One region of the Actinopolyspora sp. BKK2 genome, then DNA from elsewhere that is predicted to be linked to it. Evidence: riboswitches for the same ligand, from Rfam matches in the RefSeq annotation. Region 1 holds a riboswitch; each other region holds the start of a gene.
The links. A riboswitch is a leader RNA that binds a small molecule or an ion and turns the genes downstream of it on or off. The one in region 1 is predicted to bind cobalamin.
Positions count from the first base shown of each region.

Region 2: it holds a riboswitch for cobalamin, as region 1 does, so the genes downstream of both, G9Q41_RS16920 (DUF364 domain-containing protein) here and G9Q41_RS12335 (ABC transporter substrate-binding protein) in region 1, are expected to answer to the same signal.
Region 3: it holds a riboswitch for cobalamin, as region 1 does, so the genes downstream of both, G9Q41_RS09025 (VWA domain-containing protein) here and G9Q41_RS12335 (ABC transporter substrate-binding protein) in region 1, are expected to answer to the same signal.
Region 4: it holds a riboswitch for cobalamin, as region 1 does, so the genes downstream of both, G9Q41_RS13645 (iron ABC transporter permease) here and G9Q41_RS12335 (ABC transporter substrate-binding protein) in region 1, are expected to answer to the same signal.

Region 1 covers NZ_JAANTE010000005.1:38,691-43,939, reverse strand. Annotated here, with positions in the region: gene G9Q41_RS12345 (ABC transporter ATP-binding protein) at 86-865, opposite strand; gene G9Q41_RS12340 (iron chelate uptake ABC transporter family permease subunit) at 888-1,925, opposite strand; gene G9Q41_RS12335 (ABC transporter substrate-binding protein) at 1,922-2,947, opposite strand; cobalamin riboswitch at 3,020-3,199, opposite strand; tRNA gene G9Q41_RS12330 (tRNA-Leu) at 3,418-3,491, opposite strand; gene G9Q41_RS12325 (NAD(P)/FAD-dependent oxidoreductase) at 3,800-5,122, opposite strand.
Region 2 covers NZ_JAANTE010000008.1:141,231-146,479, forward strand. Annotated here, with positions in the region: gene G9Q41_RS16910 (MFS transporter) at 1-694, opposite strand, end outside; gene G9Q41_RS16915 (PLP-dependent cysteine synthase family protein) at 691-1,800, opposite strand; gene G9Q41_RS16920 (DUF364 domain-containing protein) at 1,797-2,600, opposite strand; cobalamin riboswitch at 2,862-3,054, opposite strand; gene G9Q41_RS16925 (EAL domain-containing protein) at 3,385-5,249, shown strand, end outside.
Region 3 covers NZ_JAANTE010000003.1:479,076-484,324, forward strand. Annotated here, with positions in the region: gene cobO (cob(I)yrinic acid a,c-diamide adenosyltransferase) at 1-55, opposite strand, end outside; gene G9Q41_RS09025 (VWA domain-containing protein) at 326-2,542, opposite strand; cobalamin riboswitch at 2,579-2,747, opposite strand; gene G9Q41_RS09030 (GNAT family N-acetyltransferase) at 2,792-3,271, opposite strand; gene G9Q41_RS09035 (adenosine deaminase) at 3,440-4,441, shown strand; gene G9Q41_RS09040 (serine protease) at 4,535-5,249, opposite strand, start outside.
Region 4 covers NZ_JAANTE010000005.1:321,519-326,767, forward strand. Annotated here, with positions in the region: gene G9Q41_RS13635 (ABC transporter substrate-binding protein) at 61-1,095, opposite strand; gene G9Q41_RS13640 (ABC transporter ATP-binding protein) at 1,092-1,880, opposite strand; gene G9Q41_RS13645 (iron ABC transporter permease) at 1,880-2,896, opposite strand; cobalamin riboswitch at 3,106-3,248, opposite strand; gene G9Q41_RS13650 (hypothetical protein) at 3,781-4,398, opposite strand; gene hisS (histidine--tRNA ligase) at 4,495-5,249, opposite strand, start outside.

The DNA of each region.
Region 1 (5,249 bases):
GGGCAGCGGACCTCAGGGGCTGAATCGCGGGCGGGTGCGCCCGGTGGAACCGTTCCGCACCCGCTCGCGGGGCCCGGCGCTCTGCTCAGCGCTCCGAGGGCTTGCCGGGGAAGAAGCGGACCGCGGGGCGCCCCTCCGGACCGTCCGGGGAGACCCCGGCCCGCACGTCGTAGACATCGGCTATGAGCTCCGGCGTGAGCACCTCGGAGGGCTTGCCCGAGGTCACCGCCCTGCCCTCCCGCAGCACGATCAGCTGATCGCAGAACATGGCGGCCAGGTTCAGGTCGTGCAGCGCCAGCACGCTGGTCACCGGGATGCGCACCACGAGACCGAGCAGTTCGAGCTGGTGCCGGATGTCCAGGTGGTTGGTCGGCTCGTCGAGCAGCAGCTCCCGCGGCTGCTGGGCCAGGGCACGCGCGATCTGCACCCGCTGGCGCTCACCACCGGACAGCGTGTGCCAGGAGCGCCGCGCCTTGTCCGACAGCTCCGTGTACTCGAGAGCGGAGCGAACGGCCTCCTCGTCGGCGGCCGTCTCCGCCGACCAGGCACGCCGGTGCGGGACCCGACCCAGTCGGACGACGTCGAGCACGTTCATGTCCACCCCGGTGTCGGCCTGCTGCTCCACGAGTCCGACCTTGCGGGCGACGTTCCTGCGCCCCACCCGGTCGATCTGCACGCCGTCGAGTCGGACCTCCCCGGACGAAGCGCCGCGCACTCCGGACAGCAGCCGCAACAGGGTCGACTTGCCGGAGCCGTTGGGCCCCAGCAGCCCGACGGTCGAGCCGGGCTCGGGCTCGAGGCTGACCTCGTCGACGATCAACCTGCCGCCGACGTGCCAGGAAACCCGGTCGGCGAGCAATCCCACGGCGCCGTCCCCCTTCTCGCGATCAACTCGTCTTGCGGGTGCGGTAGAGGATGACCACGAAGGCGGGAACACCGATCAACGAGGTCATCACCCCCACCGGGATCTCCTTCGGGTCGAGCGCGGTGCGCGCGATCGTGTCGATCCACACCAGGAAGATCGCCCCGGCCAGCGCGGTGGTCGGCAGCAAGCCGCGATGCCCCGATCCGACCAGGGCCCGAGCGGCGTGCGGCAGCACGAGTCCGACGAAGCCGATCGCGCCCGCCGAGCTGACCAGGGTCGCCGTGAGCAACGCGGTCGCGATCAGCAGCACCGTCCTGGTGCGGGTCACGGAGACGCCGAGCGAGGCGGCGGCGTCCTGCCCGAAGGTGAACGCGTCCAGCGCGGTGGCCTTGGCCAGGCACACCAGCAGCACCACGATCAGCGCGAGCAGGCACGAGGCCACGTCGAACCACCCGGTTCCGGACAGCGAGCCCAGCAACCAGAACAGCACGCTCCGGGTCTGCTCGGCGTCGCCTGCCGACATGACCACGAACGAGGTCAGCGCCGAGAACAGCTGCATGGCCGCCACGCCGGACAGGATCACGCGGTCGGCCGTGCCGCCCACGACGTGGCTCAGCACGAGCACCAGCGTGAACGAGCACAGCGAACCGAGGAAAGCTCCGAGCGAGAGCGTGGCCACTCCGCTGCCGAGCCCCAGCACCACCACCGACACGGCCCCCGTGGAAGCGCCCGAGGAGATCCCCAGCACGTAGGGGTCGGCCAGCGGGTTGCGCAGCAGGGACTGCATGACCACGCCGCACAGTCCGAGCCCGGCCCCGCAGACGGCGGCCAGCACCGTCCGGGGCAGCCGCAGGTTCCAGATGATCCCCTCGCGGATCAGCGAGAGCCCGGAGTCGCCCAGGCCGAGGTGGTCGGCCACCACCGCCCACACGTTCGGCACCGCGATGTCGGCCGGTCCTATCGTGATGGTGAAGGCCACGGACAGGCACAGCAGGACCAGCCCGCCCAGCCAGAGGGCCGTGGTGCCCACCCCGCCCGAGCGGGTGAGTGGCGACCTCATTCGACGAGACCGAACTCGCGCAGCTTGGCGGCCACCCGCTCCACTCCGTTCACGGTGCGGATCGACGGGTTCATCGCGGCCCCGCTCAGCTCGATGTAGCGCTCGTTGCGCACCGCGTCCATGTGCTTGGTGACCGGGTTGGACTCCAGGAACCGGATCTTCTGCTCGGCTTCCTCCGCGGTTTGGCTCTCGCGGGTGAGGTCGCCGAGCACGAGCACGTCCGGATTCCGCTCGGCCACCGTCTCCCAGTTGATCTGCGGCCACTCCTGGTGCGTGTCGTCGAAGACGTTCCGCGCGCCGATCCGGTCGGTGATGATCCCCGGCGCGCCGCAGCAGCCCGCCATGTACGGCGACTCCTTGTTGGCGAACCAGTAGAGCACGCTCACTCCGGAGGCATCGATGTCCTCGGTGGCCGCGGTGATCCTGCTCCGCAGCTCGTCGACCAGTTCCGCGCCGCGCTGCTCGACGTCGAACATCCGCGCGAGGTCCTCGATCTCCTGGTAGATCCGGTCCATCCGCAGCTGCTCGGAGCGCGAGCCGTCCCCGTCCCCGGCGTTGTTCTTGGCGCAGTCCGCGGGGGCCACGTAGGTGGGAACGCCGAGCTGCGCGAACTTCTCCCGCGAGGCGACCCGGCTCACGGTGCTCTCGAACGAGGCCGAGACGAAGTCCGGTTCCTCGGCCAGCACCCGCTCGTAGGAGGGGGTGTCGTCGGCGAGCCGGGGGACCCCGGAGTTGGCCTCCTCCAGGGACTTCAGCACCGGGTCGGTCCAGGTCGCCGTGCCCGCCACGCGGTCGGCCAGGCCGAGGGAGAGCAGGATCTCGGTGGATCCCTGGTCCAGGGAGACGGCCCGTTCGGGCGGGGCGTCGAGGGTGACCTGCCTGCCGCAGTTCTCGACGGTTCGCGGGTACCCGGGCGCGCTCCGCCCGGAGGAGTCGGGGGATCCACCGCCGCAGGCGGTGAGCAGACCTGCTGTGAGCAGCGTGAGACAGCACAGCGACAGTGACCGGGACGGTCCACGCATAGGTTCCTCTCCGTCGGAAGGCTCGAGCGCGGAGCCTCGCGGGCATTCGAACCGCCGGTTCGGATGCGAACCGCCGGTTCGGCGGGTGCCAGCAGGTTTTCGGGCTCGAGATCCTCCGGGCGGAAAGCGCCTTCCCGGGAGTGTCCCCAGTGGCCGTTGCTCCGCCCGTCCCTCACACCGCTGCGCGTCAGCTCCGGATTCGCACCGGATTCCCTGGCCCATCACGGGTTGACTGGCGCGGACAGCCTAACAGCGCGGTGTTCGTCCATGAACCGGTCGAGTGCGGACGTGCGCGGACGCACACTCGCCGGCGGCGAGCAGCACGCGTCCCCCAGCGCTGCCGCACCGCTCGCTCGGACCGCTCGGATCGGGAGTCGACCGGGTCCCTTCGGAGGGGACTGAGACGAGCGCTGGGACGAGGCAGTGATCGGGGCGTCCTCGCGCTCATCGTTCTCACTGGTGAGTAGCGGTGCCCCCGGTCGGACTCGAACCGACACTACGACGATTTTAAGTCGTCTGCCTCTGCCCATTGGGCTACGGGGGCTCGCCGTTGGAATCGTCGCCGACGACACGCGTCACGACCAGCCCACACCTGGCTTCCTTAGGACGTTCCGATCGTGCCGTTGGTTCCAACGCGGAGGAAACCGCCATCTGGAGCAACCGCAGTAACTCCACGTGCAAAGCAACGGAGTCTTTACTCCATACGAGCTAATTTAAACACACTGATGGGTGCTACTCGCGGAACGAGTGACAGCCGGTAACCACGGAAGGTCAGCAGTGCGGGAAACCGTACACACGAGGCCGCGCGCCGGGCGAACCGGCACACGGCCTCCGCTCCCGCGCGGGGAGGACTCAGCTCGAGGCGGCACGCTTGAAGTCCGCCCGCGGATTCTGGATCTGCCCCATCGAGACGACCTCGCGGCGGAACAGGAACGCGAGGGTCCAGTCGATGATGATCCTGGCCTTCCTGTTGAAGGTGGGCATCTTGCTCACGTGGTAGGTGCGGTGCATGAACCACGCGATGATTCCCTTGGCCTTGAAGCCGTAGACGTCGGCGACTCCCTTATAGAGCCCGAGCCCGGCGACCGACCCCGCGTTGCGGTGGTAGTACTCGCCGGTCTTGCGGCCGCGCATCGAGGAGATGACGTTCTTGGCCAGCTGGTGCGCCTGACGAACCGCGTGCTGGGCCGACGGAGCGCAGGTGGCGTTGGGGTCCTCCTCCGTCTTGGACAGGTCGGGCACCGCCGCGCAGTCGCCCGCCGCCCAGATCTCGGGGTTGCCCTCGACCTGCAGGTGCGAGGTGGCCTTGATCCTGCCCCGCTCGTCCAGCGGGAGATCGCTGTTCTTCAGCACGGGGTTGGCCTTGACGCCCGCGTTCCACACCAGGGTGTCGGTGTCGAACTCGGTGCCGTCGGAGAGCACGGCGTGACCGTTCTCCACCGACTTCAGGAAGGTGTTCAGGTAGACCTTGATGTCGCGGTCCTCGAGCGCCTTCACGGTGTAGACGCCCATCTTCTCGCTCACCTCGGGCATGATGCGGCCCGCCGCCTCGATCAGCGACCACCGCATGTCGTCCCGCTCGATGGACTCGTAGTAGCGGGTGGCGTACCTGGCCATGTCCTCGAGCTCGGCCAGGGCCTCGGTACCCGCGTAACCGCCACCGACGAAGGTGAAGGTCAGCAGTCGTTTGCGCAGCTCCGGATCGGAGGTGTTCGCGGCCGCGTCCATCTTCGCCAACACGTGGTTGCGCAGATAGATCGCCTCACCGACGGTCTTGAGCCCGATGCCCTGTTCGGGCAGACCCGGGATCGGCAGCAGGCGCGAGACCGATCCGAGCGCGACAACGAGCACGTCGTAGCCCAGGTCACTGGCGATGCCCTCGGCGTCCTCCACAGTGACCGATCGCTTTTCCTTGTTGATTTCCGTGACACGTGCGGTGAGGACATGACACCGCTTCAACACTCGTCGCAACGGCGCTACCACGTGACGGGGCTCAACGTTGCCCGCCGCCGCTTCCGGTAGGAAGGGCTGGTAGGTCATGTGCGGCTGAGGGTCGACGACCGTCACCGAAGCCTCACGGCGGCCGAGCTTGGACTGCAGGCGCAACGCGGTGTACATGCCGACGTAGCCGCCGCCGAGAATGAGAATCCGGGTGGGATCGGATTTACCAGCCATGCCTCTATGGTCACACCAATACGGCCTCCGACACCTCGGCGGCCCCCTCAAATGTGACACCGCTCGCGGGTGTTCCTGATCACAAAAACAGCCCGTGCACAGCCGTGAGCGATGCGTCCTCCACGCG
Region 2 (5,249 bases), on a different contig from region 1:
GCAGCATCAGGTAGAGCTGGTTGTACAGTGCGAAGTACGCGGACAGCGCCAGGGTGAAACCGAGGAAGCGGCGGTTGCCTACGACTTCGCGCCAGCTGCCGAATACCCCCTTCTCCTGACGTTCGATCCGCCGGTGCGGCAGCACGAGCAGCTGGGCCACCGTGAGCACCGCGAAGGCCAGGCACGCCAGCAGCGCGATCAGGCGGAAGTCGACAGTGAGCAGCCCGGCCCCGAGCAGTGGGCCGAGCAGGGTGCCCGCGTGCCCGAACACGTTGAACACCGCGAAGGCCTCCGCTTTGTATTCCCCGGCCTCGTGCATCAGGTAAGTCCGCACCGCCGGGTTGAACAGCGCACCGGCGAGTCCGGTCAGCACGGCCGCCGCGATCAGGCCGGGCAGCGTGGTGAATACCCCGAACGATCCGAAGGCCACCACGCGCAGGGCGCACCCCGCGATGATCATCGGGCGGCAGCCGATCCGGTCGGCGGCCGTGCCGCCCACGAGGAACATGCCCTGCTGGCTGAGATTGCGGATTCCCAGCACCACCCCTACCACGGCCGCTCCGTAGCCGAGCTCTTCGCTCATGTACGAGGCAAGGAACGGCAGCAGCATGTAGAAACCGACGGTTATCCCGAGCTGGTTGACGACCAGCAGTCGCGCCGCGGGGGACAGTCGGCGGAACGCCGCGTAGTTCATGATTGAGCACCGTCCCGTCCGCACACGGAACACTCGGAGTCGCAGGTTCGTCCGGGACACGGGTCCTCTACTCTGCGCGTTCTGCTCCAACCGCGCGCCTCGCCCGCGCGGTACGGGTGCGGTCGGATGCACTGTGGCGCGTCGAGCGCGTTCCGCTCGTGGAACTCGTCGTCGTAGATGGTTTGCCAGTAGCGGTACGGTCCGTCCGGGAACACCGCCACCACCCGGTCCGAGTCCAGTTCGGCCGAACACCACGCGGCAGCCAGCGCCACGGCACCGGTACTCCACCCGCCCGTGACGAAGACGCTCCTGGCGAGTTCTCGGCAGGACCACGCGGCTTCGGCGGGGCCTACCCAGTGGACCTCGTCGAACTCCGCGTAGGCGACGTTGTCCGGATGGATGCTGCTGCCCAGACCACGCATCACCCTCGGCAGTGGTTCCGGGCCGAACAGCGTCGAACCCGGCGAATCGACTCCGATGATCCGGACACCGGGCCGGTGGGCACGCAGTACCGACGCGATTCCCGAGCTGTGCCCGCCGGTCCCGACGCTGCAGACCACCGCGTCCACCCGGTCGAACTGGTCAAGGAGCTCGTGCCCGAGAGCCGTGTAACCGGCTGCGTTGTCCGGATTGTTGTACTGGTCCGGCCAGAACGCGTCCGCGTGCTCGGCCAGTATTCGGGTGACCCGATCGCGTCGCGCGCGTTGCCATCCACCGACGGGAGCCGGTTCGTCGACGACCTCGATCCGCGCCCCGTGCGCACGCAGCAGGCTCGCGCTTGGATCGTCGAGTTCACGGTCGGCCACCAGTACCACGGGGTGGCCGAGAGCGATACCCACGTAACCTAGCCCGATTCCCAGGGTGCCGCTGGTGGATTCCACGATGGTGCCGCCGGGCCGCAGCTCGCCGCGCCGTCTGGCGCCGAGGATCATGGACAGCGCGGCTCTGGCCTTCATGCCACCGGGGGATACCCCTTCGAGCTTGGCCCAGAACCCGGGGTGCTCTTCGGGAAGTGGAGTCGTGACTCGCAGTGCGGGGGTGTCGCCGATGAGTTCCAGCAGCGAGTGACACCTGCGTCCGCCCGCGGAGTCCGCGTCGCTGTTCACGAGTGTCCTCCGGGGGCAGCCGGGTAGAGGTGGATCTCGTTCTCCTGCCCGGTGAGCCAGAAGAACGGGTAGGGCTCGGCGGAGAGTGCGGTTAGGTGCGTGCCCAGCAGTTCCCTGAACACCGCGCTGCCGGTCTGGGCGAACACCACCAGCGGGACGGCATTGGCCCGGCAGTGTTCGGCGATCCCGTCGAACGTCCCGTTGCCCAGGGTCATGCCGGATGCGAGTACCGCCCGGGCTCCGGACAGCGCCGCGGAGTGGTTCCGCAGCACGGTTTCTCCCTGCTCGGTGCGGCCACCCTTGAAGTCGCATGGAACGTGTTCGAGGTTCCGGGCTTCCAAAGCGGACAGCAGTGAGTTCACCACTCCGATGACCGCTACGGGGCCTTTGGTTCCTTCGGGGAGCAGATCCACCACGGCGCGGGCTCGTGCCCGCGACTTGGCCGACGAATCACCACGCGGGAGACGCGCGGTGCGGGAGTCTCTCCGAGCGTCGTGCGGTGACAGGTGTGCGAGGTAGGCGTCCAGCGCGGCTGTGCGAACGGCCGGTTCCGGGTGATCCAGCAGCTCGTCGACCGTGGAACCGGTCAGGCCGGACAGCCGTGTGGTGTCCTGAGCGTCCGGTTCGGTGGCGCAGGAGCCGACCGCCTCGCCCACCCGAATGCTCAGTACCGAATTGACGTACCCCGTGGTCCTGCCCACGTGGCGCGCATTCTGCTCGGTACGGAAGGCGACAGTGGCCATCATCTCGGCCGGGAGGGGGTTTCCGTGCTCGAGGAGCGAACCGGTTCGGGCTAGCACGACGAGTTTGTCCAGGATGGACAGTTTTGTGACGGTAGGATCTGAAGGTGTTTCCCCGATGGGCACACTTGTCTCCACGCTTCGGGTCGTGAGGGTCGTCGTCGAGTCGTCCGGAACGCGGACGGTTTCAGGCGTTTACGACGAACGGGACGTGGGGAGTGACCTGCCCTTGCGCGTCCCCGTGGAAAAGCGGTGGAAGGTGAATGCGCGCGCGGTTCGGTACGGCACCGTCGTTACCTCCTCCGGGGCTCCGCGACCCCGTACGAATCGGCACGACGACGGCAGTCTCCTGACTCGTGGATCGGCGTTGTCCGCCGCCTTCCCATCGGATCACCGACAGTGGCGTTTTGGCGAAAACTCCCCACACACAGTGGCGGGACCGTGCCGGGCTTGCACCGGCTTCCTGCATGTCGTCGCGTTGGTTTCGCACGGAACGTTCACACCTCGGGGGTGAGGTGTCAAGGTGTCATGGGCCGCAACACATCGCTCGGGTTCCGGTGGTTGTAGCAGCCCCCGAGCTCAGGGACGGGGTGGACGATCTCGCGATCCCGATTCCGAGCTGACCGGGTACCTGGCCCAGCATGTCCGGTCCAATGGGGTGAAGATCGAAGGTTGGTCGTGCGCGTATCGTGATGCTGGTCGACACTCGAGAGCGACCGGGAAAGAAGCGGATGTTCCGATGTGGAAACAATGGTGAACCCATCACCGTTGCCGGGGACCCGTTTCGAACGGCAAACCACCGGGGACTTGTAGGCCGATCGCGACTCGGTAACCGGAGCTGTACATGAGCGGCACGGACCACGGGAATGGCCTTCGGGCCGATGGCGAGAAGGTGATCGGCGCCTTCGGATCCTCACTGTTGGAGTACGCCGTGTACACCCTCGACCCGGACGGCGTGGTGTCGAGCTGGAACCCCGGGGCGGAACGGCTCACCGGGGCCCCCGCCGACGAGGTGGTGGGGCAGAACATCTCGATCTTCTACACCTCCGAGCAGAACGCGACGGGTTATCCGCGAGAACTGCTCAGGCGTGCCGTGGAATCCGGCAGCTGTACCGATGAAGGTTGGCGGATACGCAAGGACGGCAGCAGGTTCTGGGCGAGCGTGGTCACCACCGCCCTGTGGTCTAGCGAAGGGAGACTACGCGGTTTCGCCAGGCTGACCAGGGACGAGACCGATCTTCATACCCAGCTGGAACGGTCGCTGCGGCAGTTCCACGACCTTTTCGTGCTAACCCCGATCGGCATCGGGGTGTACGACAGGTACGGCTACCTGGTCGATTCCAACCTCGCGTTGTGCGGGCTGCTCGGTTACTCCCCGGAGCAGATGTCCGGAGCACACGTAACGGATTTCGTCCATCCCGACGAGCCGGACAAACCGAAGCTGCTGGAATCCTTCGGCGCCGGTGCTCCACCGGGGCGAGCTCCCGTCCGGGAGATGAAGCTGCTCCGGTCCGACGGACAGCAGTTGATCTGCGAGCTGCACATCGCGAAGTCGGTGCGCCCCGAGGGCGATGAGTTCTGGATGGTTGTTTGTCAGGACGTGACCGAGCGCAACCGGCGGGTCGAAGAATGGCGCTACTGGGCTACCCACGATGAGCTGACCGGGCTGCCGAACCGACAAGCCCTCGATCAGCTGCTCGCCGACGCCGACATGAGCGGATCGGCGATGTTGTACTGCGACATCACCGACTTCAGACGCATCAACGAGTCCCTCGGGCTGCGGGCTGGGGACGAACTGTTGATGGAGCTGGCCAAGCGCATGCGCGGCGATCTGCCGGAGGGCTGGCTCGTCGCGCGGCTGGCTTCGGACGAGTATCTGGTCGTGTGTCCGGACGTCGTGGGCGCGGGTGGGGTGGAGGTCGTGGTCACGCTGGTCACTGAGTTGCTCCACCGGACCGTTCACCTGCGTGATCACCCACCCATCCAGATAGCGGCCTCGGTCGGGGTGGCGATCGCGGAAAGCTCGGACTCGACGATCGACGAACTGCTGCGCTCGGCCGGCGCGGCCGTGATGGAGGTCAAGAGAGGCAACAGGGAACGGTTCGCGGTGGCCAGCACGGCGCTGATCGAATCGATGGACCGGCAGGTCCAGTTGGAGAGCGAGCTGCGCACGGCTCTGGAAAACGAGGATCTGGCACTGTGTTACCAGCCCATCGTGGATGGTGATGGGGTGATCAGGGCCGCCGAAGCTCTGGTGCGCTGGTGGCATCCGGAGCGAGGGAAGCTGACCCCGGGTTTTTTCCTGCCGGTCGCCGAACGAGGCGGCCTGCTGCGTAAGCTCGATCGTTACGTACTGCGTGCGGCGTTGCGCGAAGCAGTGTCGTGGCCGCCGAGAGCTGATGGTGGGGCGGTACGGGCCTCGATCAATCTGGGGGCGCTCTCGCCGGGCGATCCGGAGCTGCTCGACGTGCTCGACGAGGTCGTGGCCGAAACCGGTATCGCCTGGGGGCATATCGTCCTCGAGCTGGTGGAGACCTCGTTGATCAACCTCTCCGCACGGGGACTCGAGGTCATGAGCGAGCTCGCCGAACGCGGCGTGCGGTTCGCCGTGGACGACTTCGGCACCGGCTACTCCTCACTCGCTCGGCTGAAGGAACTCCCGATCGAGATCATCAAAGTCGATCGCGGTTTCGTCGCGGAGGTCGCACG
Region 3 (5,249 bases), on a different contig from region 1:
GTTGCCGCGTGGTCAGCCCGTCGTCGGGCACACTGCTCGGTTTTCCCTGTGGCATTGTCGAGTCTCCAAAAAATCGACGCTCGTCTTCGACTTCGTTGACGCGGACCGGTTCACCGGGTCCGGCCGGAGGATCACGGGCCCGTTCCGCGAACGGGCGGAGCTGGACGAGCACGCGGACGAAGAGCGCCCTCGCACTCAACCGGGCTGGGGTAGCCGGGAGCGCGAGGGCGCCGTAGTCCATCTCTGGGGGCCAGATGGACACTGCCGACCATACCAGTGGACGAGTCGACTCCTCGCCGACCGACGCCCGCGCGTCGGCCGAGGATCACGCGGGCACCGGGCCCGCGGTTCGTGCTGCCCGGACGACACCGGCCACGTTGTCGGCCGAGAGCTCGGACAACTGCAGGTTGGGCGCGCCCAGCCCCCGAGCGAGCCTGTCGGCGAGACCGAGTCGGATCGGCCCGCTCTCGCAGTCCACGACCACCGAAGCGACACCGAGCTCGGCCAGCATCCCGGCCGAACGCAGCGCGTCGTCGACCGCCTTGCGGCCGCGGTTGGCCTTCTCGCCTCCCGAATCCACCCCCACGGTGGCCTTGCCGTCGGTGAGCACCACGAGCAGGGGACGTCGCTGCGGATCGCGCATCCGCTCGGTGCGAATCACCCTGCGCGCGGTCAGCAGACCGTCCGCGAGGGGGGTCTTTCCGCCCGTGGGCAGCTTGCGCATGCGCGCGGCGGCGGTGTCCACCGAAGAGGTCGGGGGCAGCGCGATCTCGCCGGAGGTCCCGCGAAAGGTCACGACCCCAACCTTGTCCCTACGCTGGTAGGCGTCCCGCAGCAGCGCGAGCACCGCACCGCTGACCGCCGACATCCGTTCCCGGGCCGCCATCGACCCCGAGGCGTCCACCGCGAACAGCACGAGATTGCCCTCGCGGCCCTCGCGGACACCGTGCCGCAGGTCCTCCGGACGCAACCGCAGTCCGGGGCCGCTCCTGCCGCGGGCGCACTGATGAGGGGCTGCCGCGGCCAGAGTGGCCTGCAGGTGAACCCCGTGCCCCTCCACCGCGGAGGAGCGCACCACCTGCCCGGCACGGGAGCGCGACCTGGACCGCCGTCCCGGAGCCCCCTCCCCCAGACCGGGGATCTCCAGCATGCGGGCCCGGAAGTCCGGCTCCGTGGCCCCGGAAGTGCGCTCCTCGGGAGCGCTTCCGGAGCCGTTGCCGGTTCCGCTCTCACCGGAGGGGCCTTCCGAGGGAGCGTTTCCGCCCGCGCCTCCGCCCGGGCCCTCGTCGGGACCGTTCCCGTCCGGGGAACCGCCGACGCCCCCACCGGGACCGTCGTCCTCCGGCCCGTCCCCGGGGTCCTCGTTCCCGCCGGAACCGTCCGAACCGGACTCATCGGTCGAACCTCCCGGATCCGCCGTGCCGTCCGCGCTCGCCTCCGCCGTTCCCCCGGTGGTCTCGCCCTCGGCGGTCTCGCCCTCGGCCGTCTCCTCAGCCTCGACCTCCGCCGCGGCGTCCTCCAGGGCCTGCTGGAGCTGCTGCTCGTCCATGCCCGGCTCGTCGAACGGGTCCCGCCTGCGCCTGTGCGGCAGAGCCAGCCGCGCCGCCGCCTCCACATCGGCCGCGGCGACCGCGTCCACACCGCGCCAGGCCGCGTGCGCCACGGCGGCGCGAGCCAGCACCAGATCGGCGCGCATCCCGTCCACCTCGAACGAAGCGCACACGGAAGCGATTCGCCTGACCTCGGAAGAAGGCAGCTCGACGGAGTCCACGCGGGCACGGGCGTCCGCGATCCGCCGGGCCAGTTCGGCGTCGGACTCGGCCCACTCCGCGGAGAAGCCTGCAGGATCGGCGTCGAACCGCAACCGTCGACGCACGACTTCGGTCCGCGTCTCCACCTCGCGAGAGGCCGACACCTGGACCGTCAGGCCGAAGCGGTCCAGCAGCTGGGGACGCAGCTCGCCCTCCTCCGGGTTCATGGTGCCGACCAGCAGGAAGGACGCCGCGTGCGACAGGGAGACCCCTTCGCGCTCGACGTGGGCCCGCCCCATGGCCGCGGCGTCGAGCAACAGGTCGACCAGGTGGTCGTGCAGCAGGTTCACTTCGTCGACGTAGAGGACTCCGCGGTGCGCCGCTGCCAGCAGACCGGGCTGGTAGGCGCGCACGCCCTCGGTCAACGCGCGTTCCACGTCCAACGACCCGACCAGCCGGTCCTCGGAGGCGCCCACGGGAAGTTCCACCAGCTGGGCGGCACGCCGCGTTCGTCCGACGTCGCCGTCGTGGGGACCGTCGGGACAGCGCGGGTCCGGGGCGGAAGGGTCGCAGCCGAACCGGCAGTTCTCCACCACGTCGACGGCGGGCAGCAGCGAGGCGAGCGCGCGGACGATGGTGGACTTGGCAGTGCCCTTCTCCCCGCGCACCAGCACACCGCCGATGCGGGGGTACACCGCGTTGAGCAGCAGCCCCAAGCGCAGATCGTCGTGCCCGACAACAGCGGAGAACGGATAACGCACGGTCGACGAGGTCGACGTGGCAGCGGTCATCGCCGGTATTCCTTCCTAGGGTCTCGGACGCCCCTGGTTGCGGAACGAGGCAACGGCAGTGTCCTGACTCCCGGATCGACGCGCTCCTCCGGCCTTCCCTGGGCAACCCCGGTGGCACTCGTGCGGGAGAACCGCTACCCGGTCACAGTGGCGCCGGCCGTGCCGGATTCACACCGGCTTCCTGACCGTTGCTCGCTTGGATCAACGTGCATGGTCGCAGAAGCGCGCTCGGCGACCAAGCGTCGTGAGCTATCTCGTTAGCCCGGTCACTCTCTCCGGATCCCGGTGCATGTCGACGTGCGGGATGCCGTCCTCCTCGTAGTGCTCACCGTGCTCGAGGAAGCCGAACGAGCGGTAGAAGTCGACGGTCTGGGCCTGCGCCGAGAGCACGGTGGACGACTTGCGCACCTCGGCGACCGCCGCGTGCATGAGCTTCTTGCCGAGCCCCATGCCGCGAGCGCTCTCGGCCGTGCACACGCGTCCGATCCGGTAACTCCCACCCGGTTCCTCGAGCAGACGCAGGTACCCGAGCACCTGGGTCCCCCCGGCGTCGATCCAGAAGTGCCTGGTCGCTGTCTCGAGATCGCGCCCGTCCAGCTCGGGATAGGGGCACTGCTGTTCCACGACGAACACGTCCACCCGCAGCCGCAGCATGCGGTAGAAGTCCTCGGGGGCCAGATCGGCCGTGTAGGCGCGGTGCACTGCGGTGGCGAGAGGCTGCAGATTCACCCTTACCTGCCTATCACACCTCCTGCGCCGAACTCCGATGCGCCGCCGCTCCGGTCCGCGCCGGGGCCCTGACCGCTCGGAGTGCCGTTCGACTCACTGCCGGTACGCCCGCGGCTGATCGACTGTAGGGTTGTCCACTCGGCCGGTCCGCCACAGGAAGGAGACCAGGTGGCTCCCGAAACACCGACGACCTCGACGCTGCCCAAGGCCGAGCTGCACGTGCACATCGAGGGAGCTCTCGAACCGGAACTGACCTTCGACCGGGCGCGGCGAAACGGCATCACCCTGCCCTACACCGATGTCGAAGACCTCCGAGGACGCTACGACTTCAGCAACCTGCAGTCGTTCCTGGATCTCTACTACACGGGCATGAACGTGCTGCGGCGCGCCGAGGACTTCACCGCGCTGGCCGACGACTACCTCGACAGGGCGGCGCACCAGGGGGTCCGCCACGCCGAGATCTTCTTCGATCCGCAGGCGCACACGACGCGGGGCGTGTCGCTGGAAACCGCGCTCGACGGTTTGGAGGCCTCGCTGTCGAGCAGTCGGGAGCGTTTCGGCGTCAGCACCGGACTGATCGCCTGCTTCCTCCGGGACCGCGGTCCAGCGGAGGCTGAGCGCATGCTCGACGAACTGCTCGAGCACTCGCATCGCATCATCGGCGTCGGGCTCGACTCGGCCGAGCTGGGATATCCCCCCGCCGACTTCGCGAACGTGTTCGCCCGGGCCCGCGAGGCGGGACTGCACCTGGTCGCGCACGCGGGCGAGGAAGGCCCGGCTGAATACGTCTGGCAGGCGCTGGACGTGCTCGGCGTGGAGCGCATCGACCACGGGATCAGGTCGGTCGACGACGAGGAGCTCGTCCGGCGGATCGCCCGGGACCGCGTCCCCCTGACGGTGTGCCCGCTGTCGAACGTGCGTCTGCGCTGCGTGAACACCCTCCCCGAGCACTGTCTGCCCCGTCTGGTGGATGCCGGGGTCCGCACCACGATCAATTCGGACGACCCGAGCTACTTCGGCGGCCACGTCGGGGACAACTTCGCGGCGATCGAGCGCGAGCTCGGTTTCGGCGCCCGGGACCTCCGGGAGTTCGCGCTCAACTCGGTCGAGGCCGCGTTCCTGCCCGAGTCCGAGCGCGACCGGTTGCGCGGGCAGATCCAGGCCGGTTGATCGAGGTTCTCCGTTCGGCGCGGGCGCGACTTCGAAACGAGCACTCGAACCGATGGTCGCGCTCCTCCTCGACGACTTCGGGCGGTCGCGCGTTCACACTCCGGCGATCTCGTCCGCGTACCGCGCGAGTCTGGTGTAGACGCCGGGGAACCCCGAGCGCGCGCAACCGTTCCCGTAGGAGACCACCCCGACCAGCCTGCCTCGCACGATGAAGGGACCACCGGAATCGCCCGCGCAGGCGTCCTTGCCACCTTCCGAATACCCGGCGCAGAACATCCCGCCGGAGTCGAAGGACTCGTAGGCCCGCGCGCACCGGGAGTTCGCCATGACGGGCACGCGCACCGAGCGCAGCACCGGCGAGGCCGGCTCCGACTCCCCGGTGCGCCCCCAGCCGTAGACTGAGCCGGTGGTCCCGGGGGCGTACGGCGTCTCCTCGGCCGCCCCGACCATTTCCACCGGTCGGGTGGCCACCTTCCGGCTCAGCGTCAGCACGGCCACGTCGAATCCGCTCGTGAAGTGCTCGTACCTGGGGTGCCGCCAGACGCGTTCGACCTCGACCGACTGCCCCGCCCCGGTGCGCAGGTCCTTCCTGCCGAGCACCACGCTCAGGTCCCGAACCGACCGGGGAGATTCGCCTCCGGGAGTCATCGTGCAGTGCGCAGCGGTTACGACCTTGTCGGCCGCCACGAGCGTGCCGCCGCAGAACTGACCTCCCGAGCGGTCGGTGAGCGCGGCCACCCACGGTGCCTCACCGACCCGAGTGGCCTGCCCTCCGACCACCCGCGCCCGGGTTCCTGCGTGCTCCGTT
Region 4 (5,249 bases), 280 kb from region 1:
GCGGCGGGGCGTGAGGAGGTCCGCCGCGGGAGCACCCGTGAGGAGGGCGAACGGAACGCCTCAGTCGTCAGCGGGAACGTCGTCCAGGAAGCGGGCGATCTCGCGCACCGCCGAGGCGTTGCGCGGCCCCTCCACCAGGGAGGCGTAGGGCAGGGTGAGGAAACGTCCCCGCCGGACGGCCTCGAGCTCGGAGACGGCGGGGTGCCCGCGCAGGAAGTCGATCTTCTCCGCGGCGCTCCTTCCTCCGTAGTCGTTGATCAGCACGACGTCCGGGTCGGCGCGCAGCACGGTTTCCCAGCTGACCGTGGTCCAGCTGTCGTCGAGATCGCGGAAGATGTTCTCCCCACCAGCCTTGTGGATGATCTGGTCGGCGGCCCCGCCGTTTCCCGAGGTGACGGGTTCACTCCTGCCCGAGTCGTAGAGGAAGACGCTGGGAGTGTCCCCTCCGGCGTTCCTCTCGCGCGCCTGCGCGATGGTGCTCCGGTACTCGGAGACCAGCCGCTCGGCCCGCTGCCGCACCCCGAACAGCTCGCCGAGGTTGCGGATGTCGGTGTACAGCGCCCGCAGCGGGGGCATGATGCCGCGCGCGTCCCGGGCACCGCTCCGACGGCAGGACTCGCTGAGCACGTAGGAGTCGATGCCGGCCTTCTCCAGGCGTTCGGGGGTGAAGCGCTCCGTCTCGCCGAACCCGTAGTTCCAGCCCGCGAAGACCATGTCCGCCCCGGCGGCCCGGACCCCCTCCATGCCGATCTCCTCGCCGAGGTGCGGTGTCCGTTCGAACTTCGCGGACCAGGGCGAGCTCCGCACCCCGTTGCGCTGTCCGTCGGACAGGAAGTAGCCGGCCATCCTGTCCTCGAGCCCGAGCGCGAACATGATCTCGGTGATCCCGATGTCGTTGGTGACCACCCTCCGCGGTGGCCGGTCGAAAGTGCGCTGCCGCTCGCAGTTGTCCAACCTCACCGGGAAGCGTTCCGGGGGCTCGCCCGAGGACGTGGTGGCCACCCTGGCGCCGCACCCCCCGAGCAGCAGGACACCGGACATCAGCAGGGAAACGCCTGCGAGTGCTTTCCGCCGGATGCGCACTGTGGATCTCATCCTTTCGGTGGTTCGGCCGTGCCGGAGCCGGTGGCCGGGGCGAACAGCAGCTGGGGGACGTCGCTGTCGGGGTGGCGGACGACGTGCGCGCGCACCCCGAAGACGTCGCCGACGACTTCGGGGGTCAGCACCTGCCCGGGAGGGCCACCGGCCACCACGTGCCCGCCGCTGAGCACGTAGACCTGGTCGCACCAGGCCGCGGCCAGGTTGAGGTCGTGCAGCGCGGTCAGCGTGGTCATGCCCAGCCGGCGCACCAGGGACAGCACCTCCAGCTGGTGCCGGATGTCGAGGTGGTTCGTGGGTTCGTCCAGCACGAGCAGCTCCGGTCGCTGCACGAGCGCTCGCGCGATGAGCACCCGCTGCTTCTCACCGCCCGAAAGCGACAGCACGCTCCGCTCCGCCAGGTGCGCGCAGCCCACGGCGCGCAGCGCCTCCGCGTGGGCGCGGTCGCGTTCCTCCCGCCCCGTTCCGCGGTGCGGGGTGCGGCCCATCTCGACGACCTCGGTGACCGTGAAGTCGAATTCGGACTGGGACTCCTGGGTCAGCGCGGCCATCAGGCGGGCGCTCTCCCGCAGGGACATCGCGGAGACGTCCGAGCCGCCGAGCCGGACCTCGCCCCGGTCGGGGCGCAGGGTCCGGTACACGCAGCGCAGCGTGGTCGACTTGCCGCTCCCGTTGGGCCCGACCAGCCCCACGAGCGCGCCCGAAGCGACGTGCACGTCCACGTCCCGGACGAGTCGCACGCCCGCCGCGGACACGTCGACACCTTCCACGTCCAGGTCCATCAGTTACCTCCCAGCGCGTTTCCGCGGCGGCGCATCAGCAGCAGGAAGCACGGAACACCGATCGCCGCGGTGATCACACCGAGCGGGAGCTGTTCGGGGGCGGCGACGGTCCGCGCGAGCAGGTCCGTCCACACCAGGAACACCGCACCGGCGAGGGGAGCCAGCAGCAGCACCCGGCGGTGGTCGGCCCCGACGAGCAGCCGCGCCAGGTGCGGCAGCATCAGCCCGACGAAGCCGACGGCTCCGCTGACCGCCACGAGCACACCGGTCACCGCGGCGGCCACCACGAACAGCTCGCGGCGGAAACGCGCCGGGCTCACCCCCAGCGTGGTGGCGGTTTCATCGCCCATGGCCAGGGCGTTGAGCCTGCGGGCCGACAGCAGCAGGTAGCAGAGTCCGCAGGCGACCACCACCGTGGCCACCGGCAGCGAGTTCCAAGTGACGCCGCCCAGGCTGCCGAGCAGCCAGAACATGGTGGACTTGGCCGCGTTGCCGTTCGGAGCCTGGAAGATCAGCAGCGTGGTGACGGCGGAGAACCCGTAGGACATCGCCGTTCCGGTCAGCACCAGCCGCAGCGGGGCGAGCCCGTTCGAGGTGCGGGCGATGGCGTAGACGAGCGCGGTGGCGCACAGCGCGCCGAGGAAGGCGGCCGTGGACAGGGCGTACAACCCCAGCGCACCGAGGATCCCGTACAGCGCGACCGCGCTGGCTCCCACCGAGGCTCCGGAGGAGATGCCGAGCACGAACGGGTCGGCCAGGGCGTTGCGCACCATGGCCTGGGTGGCGACCCCAACAGCGCTCAACCCGGCTCCGACCACCGCGGCCAGCAGCACCCTGGGCAACCGGACGTCCCGGATTATGTAGTAGATGCCGGCGTCCTCGGCCGGGATCACTCCGCCGCGCACTGCTTCGCGGAGCAGTGCGACGGTCTTGCCGAGGGGAATGCCGGTGGGGCCCAGCGCGACTCCGCACACGACGGAGCCGAGCAGCGCGACCCCCAGCAGCAGGCACAGCAGCGGAAGGCGGAGCCTGCCGGGACGTTGCCCGCGCGGTGCCGCTCGAAGCTGAGCCGTATCGCACAACCCGGGGACCTTTCTGCGTTGCAGACCACGCGAAGGCACCCGGCGCGCACGTGTCCACCCGGGACGGGTGTCGTGCTCGGGCTCCCTCCCCGCAGTCCTCGACGGTGGTGGAGCTTTCCGCGCCCTCACCGGGTCCGCTTCCGGGAGGGCGCCGCGACGACGTCGGGCTCTCGGGCTTGCTCACGCGAGCTCACCGTTGCGGGTCAGCGCCGGATTCGCACCGGACTTCCCCCGAGCGCCGTCGTTGTGGTTTTCCTGCGGGCGGATCTTCTGCCAAATGTTGGCGATTGTCCATGCTTTGTGCGGCTGGCCACAGCCGAGCGCGCTCGGCACCGGGGAGGTGACCGGGGAGAAGCCCGTGGAACGGGAGTTGTCCGATGTGGCGGGAACTTTCCGGTGCGTTCCACCCGGTGCGGGGCGCGCCGCGCGCACCGCGCCGTCGTGGTGCCGGGCGTCGTGGTGCTGTTCGAGGGGCGGGCAAGCCCCGCGACAGCGGGCGGTGAACCAACCGTTCGCCGGGAAAACCGGTGGAGAGGGTGAGGCCGGCGGGATTCGAACCCGCACTGGCTAGGACGTAGTCACAAGGGGCGAATTGGAGGGAGCGACATATGTCGAAAACGACCGTTTCTCGGCGTGGACGCGGCACGAACCAGCGCCGAAGCCGCTCACCTCGAAGGCGAGACCGCGAAAGTTGAGGAGTAAACCGCGAAGTCGGAGGCGCGGGCGGCGAAGTCAGCGGCCGGAGGATCGCAGCGATGAGCGAGCACCGAGCCGAGTGTGCCGAGCTGCGAGCCGAACGTCCTCGCCGAGTTCGTGCGTCAGCTCTCGTCGAGTGCGCGCTCCGCATAGGTGATCAAGTTCTGACAGATGTGGCAGTGCGTCGGGACCTCCACGCTGGCCATGTCGAGCTTGTAGAGCCAGAACGGCGGGAAGCTCTCGCCGTCCTCACCGGCCTCGAAGGCTGCCCGTCCCTCCTCGGTCAGACGCTCGATCTCAGCGAGGTACTGGTCAGTCATGTGGTAGAATTCCTCGAAGCCGTGCTCGCGCACGTACTCGAAGTTGAATCGGATCGACTCGAGTGCGATCGGGAACGGATGCAGTCCGAAGTGACCCCGCATACCCTCGACCAGCTCGTCGACGTCTGCCGATCGGACCACCGCGTCCAACCGCGCCCAACGCCCCGACTCGCGGTAGTCGGTAAGTTGGGTAGCGATCAACTGTCGGGCAGCGGCGAGGTTGTCCCGTTTTTCGTCGAACAGGCGCAGCGCCGCGTCCCGCGCCTCGGAGCTTCCTGTTTCGTGGGCCTCCTTCACGGCCGCCACCAAGTGCGTCACGATCGCACCGTCGGCGGACATCTGCGCGCCGAACTGTCCCCACTTCGCGGGTATACCCTGCTCGGCGATGCTGTCGAGGAACCGAGTACCACTGAAAGTCACGATCGGACCTCCGCGTGCTGACCAATGATCCTGTCCGGCACACGCTAGACAGGAATACGATTTGATCACGCCGCCGAACGGGTACCGCTTGTTGACTCATTCGGGTGGCGTGGTCAGCACCCCGCGAACAGTCGCGCTCACATCGTCCAGCGGTACCGTTTGCTGAGCTCCCGTGGTCAGGTCACGCACGGTCACACGCTCACTGGCCCAATCGTCGGCGCCGATGATGACCACGGCTTGTGCTCCGGCTTTCGCTGCGCGGGAGAGTTCCTTGCCGAGCTTGCGTACCTCCAACGGCGTGGTTGTGCGCAGTCCGGCCGAGCGCAGCGAGCGCGCCGCACGACGGGCAGGCTCGAACAGAGTCCCTTGAGTGGGGATGACGACGACATCGACGTCGCTGCGCGGTTGCGGCAACAGACCGTGAGTGTCCAGGAAGTCGATGATGGTGACATCGCCCATGCCGAACCCGAAGCCGGGAATCTCCTTCGAGGAGTACAACCCGACCAGGTTGTCATAGCGTCCCCCACCGAACAGAGAGCGCCGGTTCGTCGGGTCCGTGTCGAACACCTCGAACACCGTCGATGTGTAATAGTCGAACCCGCGGACGATCAGTGGATCGAATTCCACGAGATCCGCGGCGTCGGTATCGAGCACCTGCAGCAACCGCGACTCGTCGCGCACCTCCTGCGGCAGCTCCCGCACGGCGGCGGGACCATCCTTGACGATCTGACCGAGGCGGGCGAATTGCTCGTCCGACAATCCGATTTCGGCCGCGTCGGCCGCGAGCGCATCGTGGGTGACCTTCTCCCAGCGGTCAAGCAGGTTCGCGGTGGCGCGGATCTGCTCGTCCG